2 regions of the Alteromonas sp. MmMcT2-5 genome follow, and region 1 is predicted to be linked to the other one. Evidence: predicted binding sites of a transcription regulator. Region 1 holds the regulator's gene; the other holds the start of a gene.
The links. Region 1 encodes FliA, which starts transcription of late flagellar genes. Its sites were predicted from a motif close to CTAAAGNTNNNNNNNNNNNNGCCGATA; they were not measured.
Positions count from the first base shown of each region.

Region 2: a site for FliA is predicted at 7,012-7,038, ahead of MHN09_RS17690 (DUF5610 domain-containing protein). Genes of this name have one in related genera too.

Region 1 covers NZ_JAKRFB010000001.1:180,028-188,437, forward strand. Annotated here, with positions in the region: gene fliR (flagellar biosynthetic protein FliR) at 1-336, shown strand, start outside; gene flhB (flagellar biosynthesis protein FlhB) at 343-1,467, shown strand; gene flhA (flagellar biosynthesis protein FlhA) at 1,902-4,001, shown strand; gene flhF (flagellar biosynthesis protein FlhF) at 4,031-5,440, shown strand; gene MHN09_RS00855 (MinD/ParA family protein) at 5,446-6,312, shown strand; gene MHN09_RS00860 (RNA polymerase sigma factor FliA) at 6,309-7,040, shown strand; gene cheY (chemotaxis response regulator CheY) at 7,077-7,460, shown strand; gene MHN09_RS00870 (protein phosphatase CheZ) at 7,495-8,250, shown strand; gene MHN09_RS00875 (chemotaxis protein CheA) at 8,263-8,410, shown strand, end outside.
Region 2 covers NZ_JAKRFB010000055.1:992-9,401, reverse strand. Annotated here, with positions in the region: gene MHN09_RS17725 (EAL domain-containing protein) at 1-956, shown strand, start outside; gene MHN09_RS17720 (uracil-DNA glycosylase family protein) at 953-1,531, opposite strand; gene MHN09_RS17715 (hypothetical protein) at 1,646-1,951, shown strand; gene sthA (Si-specific NAD(P)(+) transhydrogenase) at 2,008-3,429, opposite strand; gene MHN09_RS17705 (fatty acid desaturase) at 3,609-4,736, opposite strand; gene fabR (HTH-type transcriptional repressor FabR) at 5,078-5,674, shown strand; gene trmA (tRNA (uridine(54)-C5)-methyltransferase TrmA) at 5,795-6,892, opposite strand; gene MHN09_RS17690 (DUF5610 domain-containing protein) at 7,068-8,381, shown strand.

The DNA.
Region 1 (8,410 bases):
ATGATAGTCATGAGCTTTGAGGCGTTTCCCATAGGCGAAGCATGGTGGACCGGTGAACAGTTTCGCGATATTGCCCATTGGGCCGGCTGGATGTTCATATCGGCAGTGACCCTTTCCCTTGCGCCAATCGTCTCGCTGCTTATCGTGAACTTGGCGTTTGGCGTAATGACCAAAGCTGCACCACAGCTAAACATTTTTAGTATTGGTTTTTCCATTGCTCAGGTAATGGGACTACTGATTATTTGGATAACACTAGATAACTTTACTGTACACTTCGAAACCCAATGGTTTAGAGCCGAACAGTTTATGTGTGAACTATTGAATATTTGTTCGTAGGAAAAAATGGCAGATTCAAGCGAAAAAACAGAAGACCCCACGGGGAAAAAACTCGAAGATGCCCGAAAAAAAGGGCAGCTAGCCCGATCCCGTGAACTCTCTACGACCCTAGTACTTATCGTCAGTGCTTTTATGTTCTTGTTTGTGGGCGGGTGGATTGCTGAATCTTTTTTTAAACTTACTCAGAGAATGTTCATTCTCTCTCGTGACGAAACCTATGATATCACCCACATGTTTGGCGCATGGGGTGAAGCCTTTTCGGCAGTAGGTCCTGCCGTGCTGCTATACATGGTTGTGGCAATGATAGCGGGCATTTACGGCTCTATCGCCCTTGGCGGTTTTAACTTTACCTGGGAAGGTGCAAAACCTAAGGGTTCAAAAATGAGCCCTATCCAAGGCTTCAAACGCATGTTTGGCATGAACGGCTTGGTAGAGTTACTTAAGTCTATTGCGAAAGTTGTAGCCATTATCGGCATGGCAATTGGGGCGTTACTGTTCTTTGAAGATGAAGCGCTCCACCTTGATATGGAGCTTTATCCGGGAAACATCTTTCACGCACTCGACATGCTTAAGTGGGCGTTTCTTATTCTGGTGTGCGGCATGATCCCTATCGCGCTCATTGATGTGCCTTATCAAATGTATAAGCACAACAAAGAAATGAAGATGACCAAGCAAGAGGTTAAAGACGAACGGAAAAATGCGGAAGGCGACCCTATGGTTAAAGGCCGAATTCGCCGTCTGCAATATCAGGCTGCAACCAAGCGCATGATGCAGGAAGTACCACAAGCAGACGTTGTCGTGACCAACCCTACTCACTTTTCTGTTGCTATTAAATATGACGAGAAGGGGGTAAGGGCGCCGGTTGTGGTCGCGAAAGGTGCTGATGAGCTAGCGATGCACATCAGAAAAATTGCTACCGCCAACGATGTGCCGTTGATCCCTTCACCCATGTTAGCGCGAGCCATTTTCTACTCCACTGAAGTGGACGATGAAATTCCTAACGCTTTATTTATGGCGGTAGCGCAGGTGCTCGCACATGTTTATCAGTTAAAAGCGCATAGAGCAGGTAAGGGCAAACGTCCTAAGCCACTTAAACGGGATTTGCCTATCCCACCAGAGTACCGACACTAACCCAACCGCTAAATGGGTTAAAATTGACTTTGAAGGTGGGACATAGGTATGTGCCCCCAACCAGCTAGCAAATTCTCCACACGCTGTCCGTAAGTTAGGTTGTTTAGATGCATGAGCTACATGACTAAAAGTCAGCATGATGACAAGGCTGACCCAACAAAACGTTGCAACACGGTTTTGTAGTACTACCATGAATAATCCTTTTAAAACGAAGAGTAGGCCCTAGGAATAGTGACGTAATTATAAACTGTTCGTATGTCCCTCGGATACAAAATCTTAATCGCTCTATACAAGTCACTGTAGACAGTAATCACGCATGATTACAGCTCAGATTTGGATAACTTTTGCGTAAAACACAAAGCTGGCACGTTAGTTGAAAACTCACTAGAAGATTCACATAAAGCGTCAATTTTCTGATAGAGAGACACCAAGCCATGCAGTTATCCGGTTATCTTCAGCGATTCGATAAAAATCAGCTGCAAAATTTTACCAGTGGTTTAGGCGCACCCATCGTCCTTTTGGCAATTATGGGCATGGTTATATTGCCTATGCCGCCATTCTTACTGGACGTGCTGTTTAGCTTTAATATTGCGTTGTCGCTAGTCATTATCTTGGTGGCTGTACTTACCCAGCGTCCAGTAGATTTCGGCATTTTCCCCTTGGTGTTACTTATCGCTACCGTATTGAGACTAGCGCTTAACGTGGCTTCTACTCGCGTTGTCTTACTTTACGGACATGAAGGCGGCGATGCAGCAGGTAAAGTTATCGAAGCCTTCGGTGAGGTCGTGATTGGTGGTAACTACGCCGTAGGTATTGTTGTTTTCGCCATTCTTCTTATTATCAACTTCAAAGTTGTAACCGCAGGCGCAGGACGTATTTCAGAAGTAAGCGCTCGCTTTACGTTAGATGCTATGCCCGGTAAGCAAATGGCCATAGATGCTGATTTAAATGCAGGGTATATAGATCAAGATCAAGCACGTAAACGCCGTGAAGAGATTACCGCAGAAGCGGATTTCTACGGGTCGATGGACGGTGCGTCAAAATTTGTAAAGGGTGATGCGGTCGCAGGCCTTTTCATCATGCTAATTAATATTGTTGGTGGTCTTTTTATCGGCATGATTCAGCACGGGCTTTCATTCGGTAACGCTATAGAAATCTACACCATATTGACCATCGGTGATGGTTTGGTGGCGCAAATTCCTTCATTGTTACTTTCGGTCGCTACAGCCATTATCGTTACTCGTGAAAACGAGACTCAGGAAATGGGCAAAGAAATCCGCGGTCAGCTTGGTAATAATCAAGCTCTTTATATAGCCTCGGGCGTTCTATTTGTGATGGGTATCATTCCTGGGATGCCTCATATCGCATTCTTAGGGTTCTCATTCTTGATTGCAGGCTTTGCTTACTGGCAGTCGGTCCAAGAAAAGAGAAAGGCCGCAGAGCCCAAAGTGCCAGACAATGTGGTAAAAGATGAATCGGTTGCGCCTGAAGTGAAAGAGCTTGGCTGGGATGATGTTCAGCAGGTAGATACCATCGGATTGGAAGTGGGCTATCGTTTAATTCCTCTTGTCGATAAATCCCAAGGTGGCGAGTTGTTGACGCGCATTAAAGGCGTACGTAAGAAACTATCGCAAGAGCTGGGTTTCCTTATTCCGCCTGTCCACATTCGCGATAACTTGGATTTAGAGCCCAACACTTACACCATCGCTATGCTAGGCGTAACGATTGGGGATTCCATCATCAGTCACGATGAAGAACTTGCTATTAATCCAGGGCAAGTGTTCGGTAAATTAGAAGGGCGTGCCACTAAAGACCCCGCGTTTGGCTTAGACGCAGTATGGATTAAGCCCAACAAACGGGAGCATGCACAAACCCTTGGGTACACAGTTGTAGACGCTGCGACCGTTGTAGCGACCCATTTAAGCCAATTACTTTCTAACAATGCATATCAATTATTAGGGCACGAGGAAGCGCAACAACTTCTTGATATGCTTGCCAAACAGCATCCGAAACTGGTTGAAGGGTTAGTACCAGACATCCTTCCGTTAAGCACCGTCGTGAAGGTACTGCAAACCTTATTGTTTGAAGGTGTGCCTATTCGCGATATGCGTACAATCGTTCAAACACTCAGTGAGTACGGCACGCGCAGCCAAGACCCCGATGTTTTAGTGTCTGCAGTGCGTATTGCCCTTAAACGTTTAATTGTCCAAGAAATTACTCAAGGTGCAAAAGAGATACCTGTCATAACCTTGGCGCCAGAGTTGGAACAGATGTTGCACCAGTCACTTCAAGCAGGTGGCGAAGATGGCGCTGGCATAGAACCAGGTCTGGCAGACAAGCTGCAAAAATCATTGCAGCAAGCCAGTCAGCAGCAAGAGTTAGAAGGAGAGCCTGCAGTACTCCTTACCTCAGGCATGCTACGACCCGTTCTGTCTCGCTTCTTAAAATATTCGGTTGTTGGGCTTCATGTTCTGTCTTACCAAGAAGTGCCTGACGACAAACAAATAAAAATAGTCAGTTCGGTCGGTCAATAATCTGACACTGGGTGATTGGAGAGGTTGCAATGAAAATTAGACGTTTCTTCGGCAAAGATATGCGTGAGGCATTAAGCCAAGTTAAAGCTGAATTGGGCAGTGACGCTGTGATCATGTCAAATCGCAAAGTCGCTGACGGTATTGAGCTTGTCGCAGCCTACGACAAAGAACCTGAAGCGAAGTTGTTTACGCCGAAAGCGTCTCCACAAGCAGCTGCAAAAACACCTGGCCAAAAGGCAGTGCCTAGCTTGAGCGAAATCATTGGTGACGACGGTCCTGATAGCCTTAAAGCACTGCTAGAAAAGCAGCACGGTGGAAATAATGGCGTGGCGAGTCCCGCGCAACCTAACCAACCAATGACAGCGAATGCTAAGCACGCCAATGAAATTGCTTCGCACTTAGACTTCTCAGAAGCCTTTATTGACGACGTAGAAGCCCAGCAGTCTTCTCATGAACCAGTTCGTCAGAACGCTTTCCCAGAGCATCAAGCGTCAAGTATGGATGATACCTCTGTGACGCAGTCAGCGGAGCTTGCGCAAATCAAGGAAGAGTTAGCGTCTCTTCGCGATGTATTGCAATATCAAGTGGCCGACTTGATGGAAGCTAAAAACAAACGTCAAAAACCTGTTCATCAATATCTAATCACCCGTTTAACCGATATGGGGTTAAGCAACGCGTTAGCGAAACAGCTTATTAGCTATACGCCGTCACATTACAACGAACGAGATGCATGGGTATATCTTCTTAACCTATTGGCTAATCGCATAAATGTGACAGGAAACGATATACTTAGCGCACAAGGTGCTGTTGCATTAGTAGGACCAACAGGTACCGGTAAAACAACTACCGTTGCGAAACTTGCTGCCCGCTATGCGCAAAAATACGGTGCAGAGTCGGTTGCGATGATTACCATCGATACGTATAGAATTGCCGCCTATGAGCAGCTAGCGACATACGGAAAGATTATTGGCTGCACGGTGAGAAAAGCGCAGACTAGTGAAGAACTTGCGGATTTATTATTCCAACTTCGTCATAAGCGACTAGTATTGATTGATACGGCTGGATTTAGTCAAAGAGACAGTCGATTAATTAAACAAATTAAGCAGTTTGATAACGGACAAATGCCAAATGTTAAAAAATATTTGGTAGCGCAAGCAAATACGCAATATCCTGCTTTGCAGAGAATCATTCAAGCGTATGATGATATTGAACTAAGTGGCTGTATTTTCACAAAGTTAGATGAGTGCTACTCTTTAGGAGAGGTGCTTAGTGCAGCGGTTGAATACCAATTACCGGTTAGTTATGTCACCGATGGTCAAAAAGTACCTGAAGACATTAAGATTGCAGAAGCGAAATCTTTGGTTTCCGCTGCTGCAAAGCTTTATAAAAAGTACGGTTTGAATCATACTAGTGGTAACAACGCAATTAAAACAGCATAAGCAGTATGATTGACGACCAAGCGAGTAGCTTAAGAAAAATGAAGCAATCACGGTTAATCAAAGTAATCGCCGTCACCGGTGGCAAAGGTGGCGTAGGTAAAACAAACATTACATTGAACACCGCTATCGCCATGGCGAAGCAAGGTAAACGTGTAATGGTTCTCGATGCGGACCTCGGTCTTGCTAACGTAGACGTTATGTTAGGTTTGCGTGTTGAGAAAAACTTATCCCACGTGCTTTCCGGCGAATGTACACTTGATGAAGTACTAGTGACCGGTCCGCACGGAATAAAGATTGCCCCTGCCACATCAGGCACGCAGTCGATGGCAGAATTGTCGCCAACGCAACACGCTGGCCTAATTCGTGCCTTTAGTGAGCTTCGCTCGCAAATTGACGTGCTAATCGTTGATACAGCGGCAGGTATTTCAGACATGGTGTTGAGCTTTTCAAAAGCCTCACAAGACATCATGGTCGTTGTGTGTGACGAGCCTACTTCATTGACAGATGCTTATGCATTGATAAAAATTCTGAATAGAGAGCACGGTGTTTTCCGCTTCAAAGTTGTGGCTAATATGGTGCGCGACGTGCGAGAAGGCCAAGAGCTATTTAGTAAATTAAGCAAAGTGACAGGGCGTTTTTTAGATGTTGCACTAGAATTAGTGGCGACAGTACCGTTTGACGAGAACATTCGTAAAGCAGTGCGTAAACAAACAGCCATTGTCGATGCTTACCCAGGTTCACCGGCAGCCGTTGCAATAACACAGTTGGCGAGTAAAGCCTTAACATGGCCTATTCCAGCGCAGCCAGGTGGCCATTTAGAGTTTTTCATTGAACAATTAGTTGCAGAAAAAGCCGTAGGAAGTCAGCGTTGAACAGCAAGGCAGCCGCTTATCAACAACAAACCGATAAAGCGCAGTTAGTCGAAAGACATGCGCCATTGGTTAAGCGTATAGCGCATCACTTGATAGCGCGATTGCCGGCTAGTGTTCTTGTAGACGATTTAATTCAATCAGGCATGATTGGATTATTAGAAGCCGCGCGAAACTTTGACGGTTCAAAAGGAGCCAGCTTTGAAACGTTTGCCGGTATACGCATTCGCGGTGCTATGCTAGACGAAATTCGCAAAGGGGATTGGACACCGCGTTCAGTTCACCGAAATGGCCGAGCGATCACTGAAGCAATTTCGCAAGTAGAAAGCGAAACAGGCCGCGATGCTAGAGATTCTGATATTGCTGATAAGCTTAATGTAAGCTTGCAGGACTATCACCAAATGCTTAATGAAGTAAATGCCGGAAAGCTGGTAGGTATTGAAGATTTAGGTGTGTCAGAAGATGTTATTTCGACAGAGCAAAATCGAGGTAGCGACGCACCACTGGAAGATTTGATGCAAGGCGCTTTCCAAAAAGCGCTTGCCCATGCAATTACGACATTACCTGAAAGAGAAGCGATTGTACTTTCGCTGTATTATGATGAAGAGCTGAACCTAAGAGAAATTGGTGAGGTTCTTGATGTAAGTGAATCGAGAGTCAGTCAAATTCACAGTCAGGCCATGTTAAAACTCAAATCACGAATGAAGTCGTGGCAAGCTGACGAAGAATAGAAATTAATAAAAATTAACCCCTCACTGGAGGCTATTTTGGACAAAAGCATGAAAATTCTCGTGGTCGATGATTTTTCTACCATGAGACGTATCATCAAAAACCTACTTAAAGATTTGGGTTTTTCCAACATCCAGGAAGCGGATGACGGAAGTACTGCATTGCCTATGTTGCAGCAAGGTGATTTCGATTTCGTAGTTACCGATTGGAACATGCCTGGAATGCAGGGTATTGACTTGCTTCGCGCGATTAGAGCCGATGACAAGCTCAAGCACCTACCAGTACTTATGGTTACTGCTGAAGCGAAGAAAGAGCAAATTGTTGCCGCCGCGCAAGCAGGTGTTAATGGCTACGTTGTTAAGCCGTTCACTGCAGCAACACTTAAAGAAAAATTAGATAAAATATTCGAACGTTTAGGTTGATCCAGACGCTCACCAGAGAAATGAGGTTTACTGGATGTCAACGAATGTAAACGTTCCAATTTCGTTGGAAGAAGCAAAACAGCTTGTCACCTACCTTGAAGAGGGTGACAACGCTTCAGCCAATGCCCTATTAGAAGCGGCCTCAATGAAAGAAAACGTTGAGTTATTTGCTGAAGTAGGGAAACTGACGCGTCAGCTCCATGACGCGCTGAATAATTTCCAAATAGACGACCGCATTAAAAATCTCGCGACCGATGATATTCCCGATGCACAATCCCGCCTAACCTACGTAATTGAAGAAACTGAAAAAGCTGCTAATACTACTATGGATGCCGTTGAAGCGAGCATGCCTATAGCTGAAATGCTGTCGGCGCGCATCGAAAAGGTTATGCCTGAGTGGAAGAAGCTGATGAATCGCCAAATAGAGTTGGGTGAATTCAAGGCTTTATGCGCAGACTTAGACGAATTGTTGGAAGAAGGTTCGGCACAGTCAGCTAAACTTACACAGTTACTTACAGAAGTATTGATGGCTCAAGGTTATCAAGACTTAACTGGTCAGGTTATTCGCCGCGTTATCGACTTGGTTAAAGAAGTGGAAGACAGCTTAGTTAACATGCTTACCATGTTTGGTGAACGCGACGGTGCAGAACAAACTAAACCATCTAGCGTTAAGGCCGATAAGGTTGATGGTGTAGAGGCAGAAGGCCCTATCATTGATGCCGATAAGCGCGACGACGTCGTGTCAGGCCAAGATGATGTAGATGATCTTCTGTCTAGCTTAGGTTTTTAGGGGAGCGGGCGCATGTCGTTTGATGTTGACGAGGATATATTACAGGACTTTCTAGTTGAGGCTGGAGAGATACTTGAACAATTACAAGAACAGCTCGTTGATCTTGAGAACAATCCTGAAGATGCGGATTTGCTAAATGCAATTTTCCGTGGTTATCACA
Region 2 (8,410 bases), on a different contig from region 1:
AGTCTTCATTTCAGGTAGGTGATCACACCCTTCCGGTGAATATAACACTTGGATTGTGCAAGTTAGACAATAAACGCCACATCGGCATTGAGATTTTAAAGCGCACGAATATTGCGTTAAACCGTGCTAAGAAAAATCTAACAGATAACTTCGAATATTACGCCAAAGATATTGAAGATCAGACGACTTGGCGCCTAGATATGATTCGCCAACTCCGAAGTGACTTTGCAGCAAGAAAGCTGGAGCTGTGGTTTCAGCCGCAAGTGGGCTTACTGAATGAAAAAGTTGTTGGCATGGAAGGCTTACTACGCTGGCCCAATGGTGAAGGGGGATACATTTCTCCCGCCGTGTTTGTACCACTTGCTGAGTATTCAGGTCTTATCGTTGATATCGGTGAATGGGTGCTAGAAGAGTCATGCCGTCGTCTTCAGGAATTGAAAGAAAAAGGCTACGGCCATCTAAGAGTTGCCGTTAACATCTCTATTCCGCAGTTCCGCGACAGGTTATTTGTAGAAAAAGTTAAGCAGGCACTATCTAACGCCAACTGCGACCCAAGCCTGTTAGAGCTAGAAATAACAGAAAGCGTGGTGATGGATGAGCCGCAAATTGTAATAGATGCATTGCGTTCGTTAAAAGAATTTGGGGTGAAAATAGCCATTGATGACTTTGGAACAGGCTTTTCCTCCATGAGTTATCTACAGCAGCTTCCGTTAGATCGATTGAAGGTCGATCGTTCTTTTGTCAAAGACATTAAACCGGGTGCAAGCGCAGTGCTTGCTGAGACAATTGTGACTTTGGGGAACAAGCTAGGCTTATTGACTATTGCCGAAGGCGTAGAAAAAAGAGAGCAGGCGAGTTACATGATAAAGCTTGGATGTGACGAAGCACAGGGCTACTTGTACGCGAAGCCTATGCCGTTCGATGCGCTTTTAGCGTTTCTTGAAGAGCACGACTAAACTTTTAATACAGATTTGACAGTGTCTCGCAACTTGGGAAGGATATCTAATTCAAACCAAGAGTTTTTAGCGAGCCACCTGTTGTTTCTTCCTGACGGGTGGGGCAGTACGAAATGTGTTTCAGTCGGACTGCGTACAGCTTCAGTTAACGTTTTGTGTTGCGGTAAATAATACTGTTGCGAGTAACGTCCCACGTAAAGCGTTACTTCAGGTTTTAAATAAAGAAGAAAGTCATTATGCCAAGCGGGAGCACATTCTTTTCTTGGCGGGGCATCGGCTCCATTTTTATAACCTGGAAAGCAGAAGCCCATTGGTAGCACCGAAATTAAGCTAGGGTTATAAAAGGTCTCCCTCGAGACAGACAACCAATCGCGTAACCGATCTCCGCTGGGATCATCAAACGCAATGTTGCGTTCATGAGCTTTCAACCCCGGTGCTTGCCCAATAATAAGCACTTTAGTTGATGGTGCAGTGCTAAATATGGGGTTGGGTTGATGCGGTAGGTGAGGGGCACACAGTCTACAATTTCTCGCTTTAACCACCAGTGCATCGTGGCCTTTCACATTTTTCTCCAAATATTTCTCTTTGTCATACTTTTGTCACAAAACTATGATCTCAGTTTGACTATCTTATGTATATACAGTATGTTTAATAGTGACAGTAGTAGACTGTAACACAGGAGAAGAAACATGCGTAAAGTAGTACTAACCCTAGCTCTATCAGCGGCCTTTGGTATTGCGCATGCGGAATCTGGTGATAACCAGCTTTTCGATTGCATGGATGCGAAAACATTCGAAATGAATAACCAATGTATGTCTGACAAAATCGGCAATAACATTCGTTTCCGTGATGCACAAGCAAAGTTGATCGACATTGCAAGCGATAGTCAGGGTGACTACGCCATTGCAACAATGACGTTCGATCAAGAAAATATGCACATCGACATCGTAGCACATAAAGATTCGCTTAACGCGCTTGCTGCGAACCGTAACTAATTTCTTAGTTAACGCATATTAAGCCGGCGACAATCTCGCCGGCTTTTTTGTGTCCGTTAGAAAATTCTATTAAGTCCATTAATAGCAGCAACTCGATAAGCTTCTGCCATGGTTGGATAGTTAAACGTAGTGTTAACGAAGTAATCTATGGTATTGCCTTCGCCCTTTTGCTGCATGATCGCTTGGCCGATGTGAACAATCTCGGAGGCACGTTCACCGAAACAATGAATGCCCAAGATTTCTTTAGTTTCGCGATGAAACAAGATTTTCAGACTTCCTGTCTGCGTTGACGCGATTTGGGCTCTGGCCAAATGTTTGAACTGAGCTCTTCCCACTTCATAAGGCACTTTTGCTGCAGTAAGCTCTTGCTCTGTTTTACCAACAGAACTTATTTCCGGGATGGTGTATATGCCTGACGGAATATCTTCTACCAATGCCGAATGTGTTTTTATGCCAAGCATAGCTTCAGCGGCAAAGCGACCTTGGTTATAAGCCGCAGATGCTAAACTTGGATAGCCAATGACATCGCCGACTGCAAATACATTGTCTACGTCAGTTTGATAATTTTCATTAACCTTGAGTTGGCCTCTGCCATCGGCTTTTAAACCAATATTCTCGAGTTTAAGTGTATCTGTATTACCCGTTCTTCCGTTAGCAAACAAGAGACAATCTGCGCGCATACGCTTGCCCGACTCTAAGTTTAAAATAACCGAGTCATCGGTAGCTTCAACCGAAGAATAGGCCTCATTGTGCCGGATGAGTACGCCATTGTTCCACAGGTGATAACTGAGTGCGTCTGATATCTCGTCATCAAGAAATGACAGTAAGCGATCGCGCATGTTAACGAGGTCAACTTTTACGCCTAGTCCTCTGAAAATACTGGCATATTCAGAGCCAATGACCCCAGCGCCATAGATAATTATTGATTTGGGATCGTGATCTAAAGATAGGATAGTGTCTGAGTTATAAATACGCGGGTGATTAAAGTCGATGTCTTTAGGACAATAAGGACGCGACCCTGTGGCAATAGCAATTTGGCCTGCAGTGACAGTATCTTTAGAGCCATCTTTACGGGTTATCTCTAACGTATGCGCATCTACGAAACTGGCTTCGCCGTGAAATAGCGTCACACGATTTCTGTCGTAGAAAGAAGAGCGAAGTCGAGTTTGGCTTTTTACCACACCGCTAGCATGGCGCATGATGTCAGAAAACGTAAGACTCTTACTTAAGTGGTTGTCGGCAAACAAGGGAGAAGAGTTATATTCAATAAGACGACTTACTGAGTGACGAAGCGCTTTCGATGGAATGGTTCCCCAATGGGTACAACCCCCTCCCACTGCCTCGTAGCGCTCAACAACCGCCACTTTTTTTCCGGCTTTGGCAAGCTGCATTGCAACGCCTTCTCCACCAGGACCTGTGCCAATAACGATAGCGTCGTAATGATACGACGGGGCTTTGGTTTTTTGCTTCGTTGCCATCTTACTTTCCCATGTTGTTACTTTTGTAATGCGATGTCACCACTAGGTTAGCCGTAATACAAAATGAATGATTCTGGTTTTAGTATAACGACCTTATCCAACTATAGAATAAAAAAAAACCACATAAGCAGACACTTATGTGGTTTTTAGCGTTCAAACGTATAAAAGAGGGCGTTAATTTACGCCATTTGCAATGACAAACTATGTAACTGTGTCCATTTCTCTTTCTGTACAGCAAATGCGTGTTTCAGCTCTTTGTACTTGTATGCAAGCTCAAGCCCTTCGATACTGCGCTTTAGGGTGCGTTGTTTAACGCGCATAACACGTTTTTTCGTGGCGTAGTATTCACTCATGCGCTGCATTAACAAGTCGTATTCTTCTTGAATGGTATGCATCATTTCTTCAGCATTAGGCAGTAGCGATACTTTTTCACTTGCTCTTTGCAGCTGCATTGCTGCTAACGCTTTCTCGATGCGCTCTTCTGGCACTTTGCGAAGGTTGGATGTCAGTCCTACCAGTGATAATCCCTTAATAAGCCATTTTGTAGGATCAAACTGATACCAGCGAATGCCATTACGATAGTCGTACTCAAAGATGTGATGGTAATTGTGATAACCTTCACCAAAGGTAAAAAACGCAAGAATACCGTTATCTCGTGCTGTGTTCTTATCGGTGTAAGGCTGGCTACCCCAAAAATGAGCAAGAGAATTGATAAAGAAGGTTACGTGATGCACTAGCACCAGGCGAAGTACACCGGCTACCAAGATCATGCCTAATACGTCACCATTTAAATAGCCCAGAAGACCTGTGATACCAAAGTTAGCCGCCAGCACGATGGGCAAATAGTAGTTATGCTGCCACATCACCACTTTATCTTTTTGAAGATCTTTACAGTTACTGTAGTCATCGTAACGTTTGGCCTGATACTCACGCAACATCCAGCCGATATGCGCAAACCAAAGCCCTTTCTTGGCAGAGTAGGGGTCTTTGTCGTTATCATCAACATGACGATGATGAACGCGATGATCTGACGACCAGTGCAAAATACTATTTTGCAGCGCCATAGCGCCACCAATCGCAAGGATCACACGAACAACCACATTGGCGTCGTAAGTTTTATGCGACCATAAGCGGTGGTAGCCGGCAGTTATAGACATACCGGTAAAGTAAAATAGGAATATAGCCGCACCGATTTCTGCCCAATCGATGCCTTGATACGCCACCCATAGCGGCACACCAATAAACGCAATTGCGCCAGATATAATAAATACCAGCACATTAGTAAGGATAAGAGGAGGTTTTTTCATTTTATACAACTTGGCTTACAACTGTTCGCTAATTTATCGTTTTACGAGGCTTCAGGCAAGCAAAACCCAGATTAGTTCTGCTTACATGTGTAAAGTTTAATTATAGTAAAGCTACGCTGAAGCGCTCGTTAATTGTGGCTTTTTCCGCTTAATGCTTGTTTATAAAAGAGATGATTCTGTTTCTCTTTCCCCACTGGTGTGTGTTGCGATAAACTACACATGCTAGTCTTTGATGTACGAAGTTTGATTGCGTTAATGGCTATACAGATGACGTAAGGGCTTCAACCCTAAGCGCTAAAAATCATCAAGCCGTTTAGAGCTAATCAACCTATGGTGCGAATGTGAGTCGACAAGAACAGAAATTAAAAACCCGCCAAAATATCATTCATGCTGCGTTTTCTTTGCTCGATGAAAACCGCAGCTTATCTGCAATCAGCTTGCGTGAAGTTGCCCGAGAGGCAGGTATAGCACCTACGTCTTTTTATCGACACTTCAAAGATATGGACGAATTAGGTTTAACGCTGGTGGATGAAGCCGGTTTAGCATTGCGGCAGCTTATGCGTCAGGCAAGGCGGCGTATAGCCTCTGGAGGTGGCGTAATACATACTTCTGTTGAAACCTTCATGGAATTTATTGCGGCAAATACAAACGTATTTCGTTTATTATTACGCGAGCATACTGGTACGTCGTCGGCTTATCGGTTGGCAGTATTTAGAGAGATTCAACACTTCATCGACGAGTTGACCGACTACATTATTGAACAGCAGGGCGTAGAATACTCATGCGCGCAGCTTCAAGCTGATGCTATGGTTAGGCTCGTATTCAGTGCAGGTGCTGAAGCACTAGAAGCTGATGATAAGCTTCGCCGCGAAATTGGTGAGAGAGTGAAAGCACAGCTTCGCTTCGTTCAAGTAGGTGCAACGCAAAAAAGCGTATAATTGAATTAGTGGCGATTGGCCTTTTAAGTCCACATCGTTTGCTCTAATCAAAGCCACCTTATTCTAATATGTCTTCATAGGCCTTTGTGACTCCAAAGGCCTTGTCAATTTTTACCAAAACTAGCTTTTGCGTGTAAGTAAAACGCCAGCCTCAATGTGATGAGTAAACGGGAATTGATCGAATAATGCCGATTGAGCAACGTCGTGAGTTTCACTTAAAAGCTCAAGATTTTGCGCCAACGTTTCAGGGTTACACGAGATATACACGATATTATCGTAATCCTGAATCATTCTAAGCGAGTCTTCATCCAACCCAGCTCTTGGTGGATCGACCAATACAGTTGTGAAATTATATGTACTTAGATCAATGCCTTCTAAGCGACTAAACGTACGTTCACCTTTCATAGCCTGAGTGAATTCTTCAGCGGCGAGTCTTACGATCTTCACATTATTAAGCTGATTTTGTTCAATATTAAACTGCGCAGCTTGTACAGAGGGCTTGGCTATTTCGGTCCCCACAACATTATCGAAGTGAAGCGCTAGCGGCAGTGAGAAGTTACCTGCACCGCAATACATCTCCAGTAAATCGCCAGAGAGCGGCTTTACGCAATCTAGTGCCCATTCAATCATGCTACAGTTCACTTCGGCATTGGGCTGAGTGAAGCTATTTTCGATATGCTTAAATATGAATTCTTTGCCATTAACGGGTAAGCGCTCAATAACAAAATCGTTGTCGATAATAAGCTTTTGTTTTCTCGCACGGCCGATGATGTTTACTTTCGGAAAGTGAGCCTCGAGTTTCGCCTTTAATTCTTTTGCAGCCTCTTGCCACTTCTCATCTAGTTGACGATGGTATAAAAGGCTGATGACAAGCTCGCCAGATAGTGCAGAAAGATAATCGATTTGAAAAAGCTTCTTTCTTAGCACTTCATTTGGTCTTACTTCTTCAAGCAACAGCGCCATAGCATCGTTTATTGCTTTACAAGCAGGAGGAAAGCTATCTACGCGGTACTTTTCTTTTGTTTCCTGGTTGAACATGATGTGAAACAAATCATCGCCTTCATGCCATACTCTAAATTCGGCGCGCATACGGTAGTGCGTTGGTTGCGATGGAAATACGGTTAAGTCAGGCGCATTGAACGGAGAAAGTAACGCAGTAAGACGTTCTACTTTTTCGTCCAACTGAGCTTGATAGCGTTGTTGTTCGGTCGCGGTCATAAAATTCTCCATTCAATATTGAGGTCGCGAATTGTAGTCCCTTATAAAATAACTGCAACAAGCTCTATCTACTTCTGCATTATTATTAGGAACGAACTAGTAAAAAAGCTGTATTAAAATTAAACAATACTGATTCTTTGCCGATAATAAGATTGAGGATAGTGAGGATCAAATTATGAACGTGGGTCAAATTAAGGCTTTTATGGGCGACCAGAAGGTCGATCAAAAAGCAGATCAAAAGGCATCAGTTCACCCGAACGAAATGTTGAAAAAGCAGTTACAACAAGACGGATTGCAGCAAGCGGCTGAGTTTTCTAAACAACAAGCGGCATCAGTATCTGTTTCCAGTAGCCAAACTAGCATCGGCTTACGTGTGGTGAGTAGCAGCCTTAACCAAGCGTTGGTCATAGATGGCCAAAAGCCACAAGAAGCCAAAGAGAAAACCATTGAAGATAAGTCGAACAGTTTGTTCGACTTTGAAAAAGTTGCCAGAAACGTACTTAAGTTCGTAGGTGGCGTCATTAGAGGTGCGGCAAACGGTGGTGCCAGCGAAGAAAAGCTTAATGACTTATTTAGCCAAGCGAGAGAAGGCGTAAGCCGTGGATTCGCTATGGCTGAAAAAGACCTCGCTGGTTTTATGAATGAAGAGATTGAGCAAGGGATGACAAAAAGCCGCGATCTCATCGATACAGGAATAAACGATCTGGAAACTGACATATTTGGTCGACAGCAGCCGAACGCTGTAACGCTTTCGTCCTTAAACGCGGTAGCTGCATCGGATGAGAAAAGCGGAAGCTTGCTGATTCGAACTAAAGATGGCGACGAAGTGAGTTTTAGTTTTGAGAGTCTTCGCTCGTTCCAAGCGTCTCAACAACTTAATTTCCAAGCACAGGCATCTCAGGAGCAATCAGGCGGTAGTGACGAGCAAGGCGATAACAATTTTTCAGCGTCATACCAACAACAAACTTCGTACCAATACTATGAGCGAAGCGGTATTAGCTTTTCATTGAAAGGCGAGCTTGATGAAGATGAGTTAGAGTCGATAGCTGATTTGGTTGGTCAAGTTCAGGATCTCGCCGACACCTTTTACAGTGGTGACATCGACAAAGCATTTGAAGAAGCGTTAAGTTTAGGCTTTGACGATAAAGAGTTAGTTGGCTACGCGTTACAGTTAAATAGAACAACACAGACCGAAGTGCTAAAGACGTATGAGAACATCCAACATTACAATGAAGACAAAAGCGATAATTCGAAGTTTGGGAATGTGGTTAGCCCTATAGCGCAATATCTAGAAAAGATGATGGATACTTTTGCTAATGCCGAAAGTACGTTAGGAAGTAACGAAGACTATAATACCTTAATAGGTGGGTTGATTAATGAGATGAAAGACGTGCAAGTGCCAGATCTTGTATCTGCTATAAATAGGTTTCATGCTTTCAATCAAACGTTACTTAATGGACTTCCTCAATCTGCTGAGACAAGTGAATAACTATTTATTTACTAATATAAAAGCCCGGT